DNA from 2 places in the Cupriavidus sp. PB-02 genome. Region 2 is predicted to be linked to the other one. Evidence: predicted binding sites of a transcription regulator. Region 2 holds the regulator's gene; the other holds the start of a gene.
The links. The regulator sigma-54, encoded in region 2, starts transcription at its own class of promoters, with help from an activator protein. The targets are predictions, from matches to a motif close to TGGCANGNAANCTGCTTT.
Positions count from the first base shown of each region.

Region 1 (3,409 bases), on a different replicon from region 2:
GAAGGTGCCACCGCCTACTTCGCCGCGCTGCGCGCCGACGCGGCCGACGTCAAGCGCATCCGCGCGCTGATGGCCGAGCTCGAACGCGCGCGCGCCGCCGACCACAAAGAGGCCGAAGCCAATGCCGACGCCCGCCTGCACGACGCCATCGCGCTGGCGTCGCACAACACCATGTTCCTGCACCTGCATACCAGCGTGATCGGCATGCTGCGCGAACACATCACCATCAACGGCACCGGCCTGCGCGAACAGGACGACAGCGCTTCGGACCTGCTGCTATTGCAGCACCGCACCCTGTGCGACGCCATCTGCGCGCGCCGGCCGGAAGAGGCGCGCACGGCGATGCAGACGCACATCGATTTCGTACGCAGCCGGGTCGAGCAGGACGACGGCGCCTAGGTCGCCAGAGAGTTCCGAGCCGATAGTGGTCCAACCACGAGCCTGGCGTGCCGGGCGCGGCATTTACACCAATCCGGCGCCCGCCAGTTCCCGCTTCAGGTAGGCATAGAAAATCGGCCCGGCAATCACGCCCGGGATGCCGAACAGCGTCTCCATCAGCAGCATCACTATCAACAGCTCCCACGCTGCCGCCTGGATGCGCGCGCCGATGATGCGCGCGTTCAGGAAGTACTCCAGCTTGTGGATCACCACCAGGAACACCAGCGATCCCACCGCGATCGGCAGCGACACCGACAGCGACGCCACCACGATGGCGGTATTCGAGATCAGGTTCCCCAGCACCGGCAGCAGGCCGGCAATAAAGGTGATCACCACCAGCGTCTTCGTCAGCGGCAGGTGCACGTCAAACAGCGGCAGCACCAGCAGCAGGTAGATCGAGGTCAGCACCGTGTTGATCGTCGAGATCTGGATCTGCGCAAAGATAAACTGAGAGAACGCCTGCTGCAGCGTACGTGCCCGCGCCACCAGCGCCGTCGCCAGCGGCCGGCGGTTGGGACGCGCCACCGCTCGGTACAGCGCCACCATTGCACCGATCACCAGTCCGATCAGGATATGCACCAAGGTGCGCAGTACCTCGGCCCCGAGCTTCTGGGCCATGGCGGCATGCGCACGCAGCGTCTCGATCAGCGTGTTGGCCAGCTCGTCCACGCCATTGGGCAGCGCATCGCTCACCCAGGGCGGCAAGCGACCGCGCGACTGGTCGATGATATCCGCCACATGGTTCAGCAGCCCGTCCAGCGTATTGCCCTCACCGCTGACAAAGCGCACCAGCAGCCAGCCCGCCAGCGACAGCCCGAGCAGGATCAACGCCGACAATATCAACACCGCGAGCGCGTCGTGCCGCTGGTGCAACCGCATCAGCCGCGGTGCGAGGACGTCGACCAACGAATACAGCAGCAGGCCGGAGAGCAGCGCGGCCACCAGGTTGGCCTGGAGCACGGTCCAGAGCGCCAGGGCGGTCAGCAGGTAGGCGACGGCGCCGACGCTGTACCACGCGGCTGGCAGCAGGCGCGGGACGGTGGGCGGGTCGGGGTCTTTCATTTAAGGTCTCCGGCTGGGTGTTTAAGTCGCTTCGCCGCGTGTGGCGGTTATGGCTGGCGGGCTATGGTTGAACCCGACGCTTATTATGAGGGCTGTCAGGCGCTCCATTGCCGGTGGGGAGCTTATCGCTGGAAGTGGCCATCATTGAAGTGCTTCGAACAGAAGCAACATCAGCGATGCCCGCTGCACGACATAGCATAGAAATGCGACCGCTGTTCGCTCGACGCCGTCTGTCTTGCGCCACAGGCACGGGATTTGCTGACCGTCAAGCGTCGCCACCGGCGCGCCGCCGACCCCAAGCGGGCCACGTGCGCAAAGAGTGACTATATTTGGAAGACCGGCACCCGCAAGGCCCGGCCCCACCAAGCCCTTCAAGTCGCAGTCCCAGCACGGAACCCGACGCATGGCCTACACCCACACCATCGGCACCCATCGCCATGTCTTTGCCGACCTGCGCACGCTGCTGGCCAAGGCCAGCCCGGCGCGTTCCGGCGACGCGCTGGCCGGCATCGCCGCCGAGAGCGAACAGGAGCGGATGGCCGCCCGCTTGGCGCTGGCCGAGGTGCCGCTCGCGCAGTTCCTCAATGAGGCGCTGGTGCCGTACGAGGACGACGAGATCACGCGGCTGATCATGGACCGCCACGATGCCACGGCCTTTGCGGCGATCGGCGCCAGCACCGTGGGCGACCTGCGCAACTGGCTGCTGCTGCACGAGACCGACAGCGCAACGCTGGCGCGCGTGGCGCCGGGCATCACCCCGGAGATGGCCGCGGCGGTCAGCAAGCTGATGCGCAACCAGGACCTGGTGGCGGTGGCGCGCAAGTGCCAGGTGGTGACGCGCTTTCGCAGCACCGTCGGGTTGCCTGGCCGATTGTCGGTGCGGCTGCAGCCCAACCACCCGACCGACGATCCCAAGGGCATCGCCGCGTCGATCATCGACGGGCTGCTGTATGGCTGCGGCGATGCCACCATCGGCGTCAATCCGGCCTCGGACAACCTCGGCGCCATCGTCTCGCTGCTGCGCATGATCGACGAGCTGCGCAGCCGCTATGACATCCCCACGCAGTCCTGCGTGCTGACCCATGTCACCAACACGCTGCGCGCGCTGGACCAGGGCGCGCCGGTGGACCTGGTGTTCCAGTCGGTGGCCGGCAGCGAGCGTGCCAATGCGGCCTTCGGCATCAGCCTGTCGCTGCTGGCGCAGGCGCACGATGCCGCGCAGGCGCTGGCGCGTGGCACCGTGGGCGACAACCTGATGTACTTCGAAACCGGCCAGGGCAGCGCCCTGTCGGCCAACGCGCACCATGGCGTCGACCAGCAGACCATGGAGGCGCGCGCCTACGCGGTGGCGCGCGCGTTCTCGCCGCTGCTGGTCAATACGGTGGTCGGCTTTATCGGGCCTGAGTACCTGTACGACGGCAAGCAGATCATCCGCGCCGGACTGGAGGACCACTTCTGCGGCAAGCTGATGGGCGTGCCGATGGGCTGCGACGTCTGCTACACCAACCATGCCGAGGCCGACCAGGACGATATGGATACGCTGCTGACGCTGTTCGGCGTGGCCGGCATCAACTTCATCATGGGGGTGCCAGGTGCGGACGACATCATGCTGAACTACCAGAGCACCTCGTTCCACGATGCGCTGTACCTGCGCGAGGTGCTGGGGCTGCGCCCCGCACCGGAGTTCGAGGTGTGGCTGCAGCGCATGGGCATTGCCGATGCCAGCGGCCGGCTGCTCGAGCCCGCCGCCCGCCAGCCGCTGCTGCAGATGGCGCACAGTCTCTGAATATCCAGCGCCATGCCGGCCAAACGCCATCCTCCTTCCCGCGACGCCATGTCCGGGCACACGCCCGCCACCACCGCCACCTCGGATACCGACCCATGGCAGCGCCTGCGCCAGTTCACGCGC
Region 1 covers NZ_CM177695.1:82,396-85,804, forward strand. The annotation lists gene AC10V3_RS21075 (FadR/GntR family transcriptional regulator) at 1-399, shown strand, start outside; gene AC10V3_RS21080 (AI-2E family transporter) at 463-1,500, opposite strand; gene AC10V3_RS21085 (ethanolamine ammonia-lyase subunit EutB) at 1,904-3,286, shown strand; gene eutC (ethanolamine ammonia-lyase subunit EutC) at 3,335-3,409, shown strand, end outside.
Region 1: a site for sigma-54 is predicted at 1,745-1,762, ahead of AC10V3_RS21085 (ethanolamine ammonia-lyase subunit EutB). Genes of this name have one in related genera too.

Region 2 (3,409 bases):
CATCGGGCGTGGGCAGGGTTGCCAGCCCTTCGCGCATGTCCCGGTCCGACAGCAGTTGCGCGATTTCAGAAAGGATTTCCAGGTGCTGCTGCGTGGCCTGCTCGGGCACCAGCAGGAAGATCAGCAGCGACACCGGCTTGCCGTCCGGCGACTCGAACGGGATCGGCTCGGCCAGCCGCATGAAGGCGGCCAGCGGCTGCTTCAGGCCCTTGATGCGGCCATGCGGGATCGCCACGCCGGCGCCCAGGCCGGTGGAGCCCAGCGATTCGCGCGCGAACAGGTTGTCCGTCACAGTAGCGCGCGCCACGCCATGGTTGTTCTCGAAGAGGAGCCCGGCCTGCTCGAACACACGCTTCTTGCTGGTGACGCTTACATCGAGGTTGATGTTGCCGGGTGGCAGCAATTTGGCCAAACGATTCATGGGCGATGCGCAGGATTTCAGTTAGCGGGGCGGATCAGCCGTTCCGGCCGGGCAGTGGGCTGCTGCGGGCGGCTGCAAAGTCACTCGACGCCGGGCCGTCAGCCGCCCGCGGGCGTCCGGCCATTATAGAGCAGCGGCTTCCTCCCCATTGTGCAGCGCAGCGCCGGATTCGGGTGCAAAACGACACAAGGTCACGCACCGGGTTGGATGCAAAAAATGCCCGCCTGCCATGTATGGCGCAGCATACACCTTGCCGCCGTCGTTGCGAACACCCTCGCCCAATCGGGTGGTACTAGTTTGCACCGCCGCCACAGCCAGGGCGCTTTATGCTCATTTTCTGGCGCCAGGGCGCAAAAAAGCCGCGTTTGAGCGCGGCTTGCCTGTCTAGTCTCGGATTCGACGGCTCGCTGGGAGCCGCCGGGCACGGTCATTGCTGCATTTGCGCTGCGGCCATCTGATATTTGACCGCCTCGCGGTCGTGGCTTTGCACGCGGTCCTTGTAGCGGATCACCTGACGGTCGAGCTTGTCGACGAGCGCGTCGATTGCCGCATACAGGTCTTCGTGATGCGCTTCAACAAAGATGTCCTTGCCCCTGAGATGTAGATTGATTTCCGCGTACTGGCGCCGGTCCTTTTCTTTGTGATTATCGACAGAGAGCAGCACGCTAACGCCAATGACTTGATCGAAATGCCTGACGATTCGCTCCAGCTTCGTTTCCACGTACTCACGCAATGCCGGCGTGATGTCAAGGTGGTGTCCACTGATCTTGAAGTTCATAGCGCTTCTCCTTCTGAAAGAGCCTCACCAGGCAGGCGGTGGGCTCGGCTACAAAGACTTGCGGAGATTGACTGCGGGGATTTTCAGGGCTTCGCGATACTTGGCAACGGTGCGGCGTGCGACAACGAAGCCTTGTTCGCCCAGCAGTTCGGCAATGCGACTGTCGGAAAGGGGATTCCTCGGGTCTTCGGCTCCTATCAGTTGCTTGATCAAGGCGCGGATGGCCGTTGATGAAGCCGCGCCACCGGTTTCGGTGGACACGTGGCTGCCGAAGAAGTACTTCAGTTCGAAAGTACCCATCGGCGTTGCCATGTATTTATTGGTCGTCACCCGGGAGATGGTTGACTCGTGTAAACCCAGTGTATCGGCAATCTCCCTCAAAACCAAGGGGCGCATGGCGATTTCGCCGTGGGTGAAAAAGTTCTTTTGACGCTCGACAATGGCCTGTGAGACACGCAGGATGGTGTCGAACCGTTGCTGGATGTTCTTGATCAGCCACCGCGCTTCCTGCAGCTTCTGCTGCAGGCCGGCCGTGCCCGACTCGCCCTTGGCGCCGCGCAGGATCTGCGCGTACATATCGTTGATGCGCAGCCGCGGCATCACATCCGGGTTGAGTTGCGCGGTCCAGCCGCCGCCGCTCTTGCGCACGAATACATCGGGCACCACGAAATCGGCTTCCGGGCGGCTGTAGGCATGGCCGGGATAGGGCGCGAGCGAGCGGATCAGTTCATGCGCCGCCTTCAGCGCCGCTTCGTCCACCTGCAGCGCCTTCTTCAGCCGCGTGTAGTCGCGCACTGCCAGCAGTTCCAGGTGGTTGGTGACGATGACCAGCGCCAGGTCGCGCTGCGGGTGCTTCAGGCGCCGCAATTGCAGCGCGAGGCACTCGGCGGCATTGCGCGCGCCCACGCCGGGCGGATCGAAGCTCTGCAGCAGCGTCAGGATCGCGTGGACTTCCTCGATCTCGAATTCGAGTTCTTCCGGCAGCTCGGTGCAGATTTCCTCGAGCGACGCGCTCAGGTAGCCGTCGTCGTCCAGCGATTCGATCAGGAAGATCGCCAGGCCCTTGTCGCGCGTCGAGATCTTCAGCGGCGCGAGCTGCTCCATCAGGTATTCGCGCAGCGTCGGCTCGGCGTCGCGCAGCTGCATCGGCGTCTTTTCGTCATCGTCGCCTTGCGGCCGGCGGGCGAAGTCGTCAAGGCTCCAGTCGCTGCCATAGTCGTCGCCGCTGCTGCTGTCGCCGTAGCTGTCATTGTCGCCCGCGGCGTCGGTGCGCGCGTCACCGTTTCCTTGCGGCTCGGCCGGCGCGGGTGCGGGCGCGCTCTGCAGGTTGACCGAGCCGTCGGCGGCCACGCGCAGCGGGCTTTCGATCCAGTCGTTCTCACGCTCGAGCAGGGGGTTTTCCGTCAGCGCCTGTTCGACTTCCTGCTGCAGTTCCAGCGTTGAAAGCTGCAGCAGCCGGATCGACTGCTGCAGTTGCGGGGTGAGTGCCAGGTGCTGGGAGAGGCGGAGCTGTAGCGACGGTTTCATGCGACCTATTTTATGCGCATCTTTCCGTTGTTGGAACGGAAATTGCTATCGCTGATGCGCTCTGATCGCCGCACGCTGTGGGGTATCCCACGCGCTGCCTGAACAAAACCTGCCGTGTGTGGTAGCGCTCGAGACAACGCTTCTGACCACTTTCAGCAGGCCGGTACATCACATGCGGAAGTTCTCGCCCAGGTAGACGCGCCGCACCGATTCGTTGGCGATGATCTCTTCGGGCTCGCCCGCGGCCAGCACCGTGCCTTCGCTGATGATGTAGGCGTGGTCGCAGATGCCGAGCGTTTCGCGCACGTTGTGATCGGTAATCAGCACGCCGATATTGCGCGCCTTCAGGAAGCTGACGATGCGCTGGATCTCGCCCACCGCGATCGGATCCACGCCGGCGAAGGGCTCGTCCAGCAGGATGAAGCGCGGCGACGAGGCCAGTGCGCGCGCGATCTCCACGCGGCGGCGCTCGCCACCCGACAGCGACAGCGCCGGGTTGTTGCGCAGGTGCGCGATCTGCAGGTCGTCGAGCAGCGAATCGAGGCGGCGGTCGATCTCGGCCTTGCCCAGCGGCTTGCCGTTTTCCACCTGCAGCTCCAGCACGGCGCGGATGTTCTCCTCGACGTTGAGCTTGCGGAAGACCGAGGCCTCCTGCGGCAGGTAGGACAGCCCCATGCGTGCGC
Region 2 covers NZ_CM177694.1:355,232-358,640, forward strand. The annotation lists gene ptsN (PTS IIA-like nitrogen regulatory protein PtsN) at 1-421, opposite strand, end outside; gene hpf (ribosome hibernation-promoting factor, HPF/YfiA family) at 849-1,199, opposite strand; gene AC10V3_RS01780 (RNA polymerase factor sigma-54) at 1,248-2,726, opposite strand; gene lptB (LPS export ABC transporter ATP-binding protein) at 2,895-3,409, opposite strand, start outside.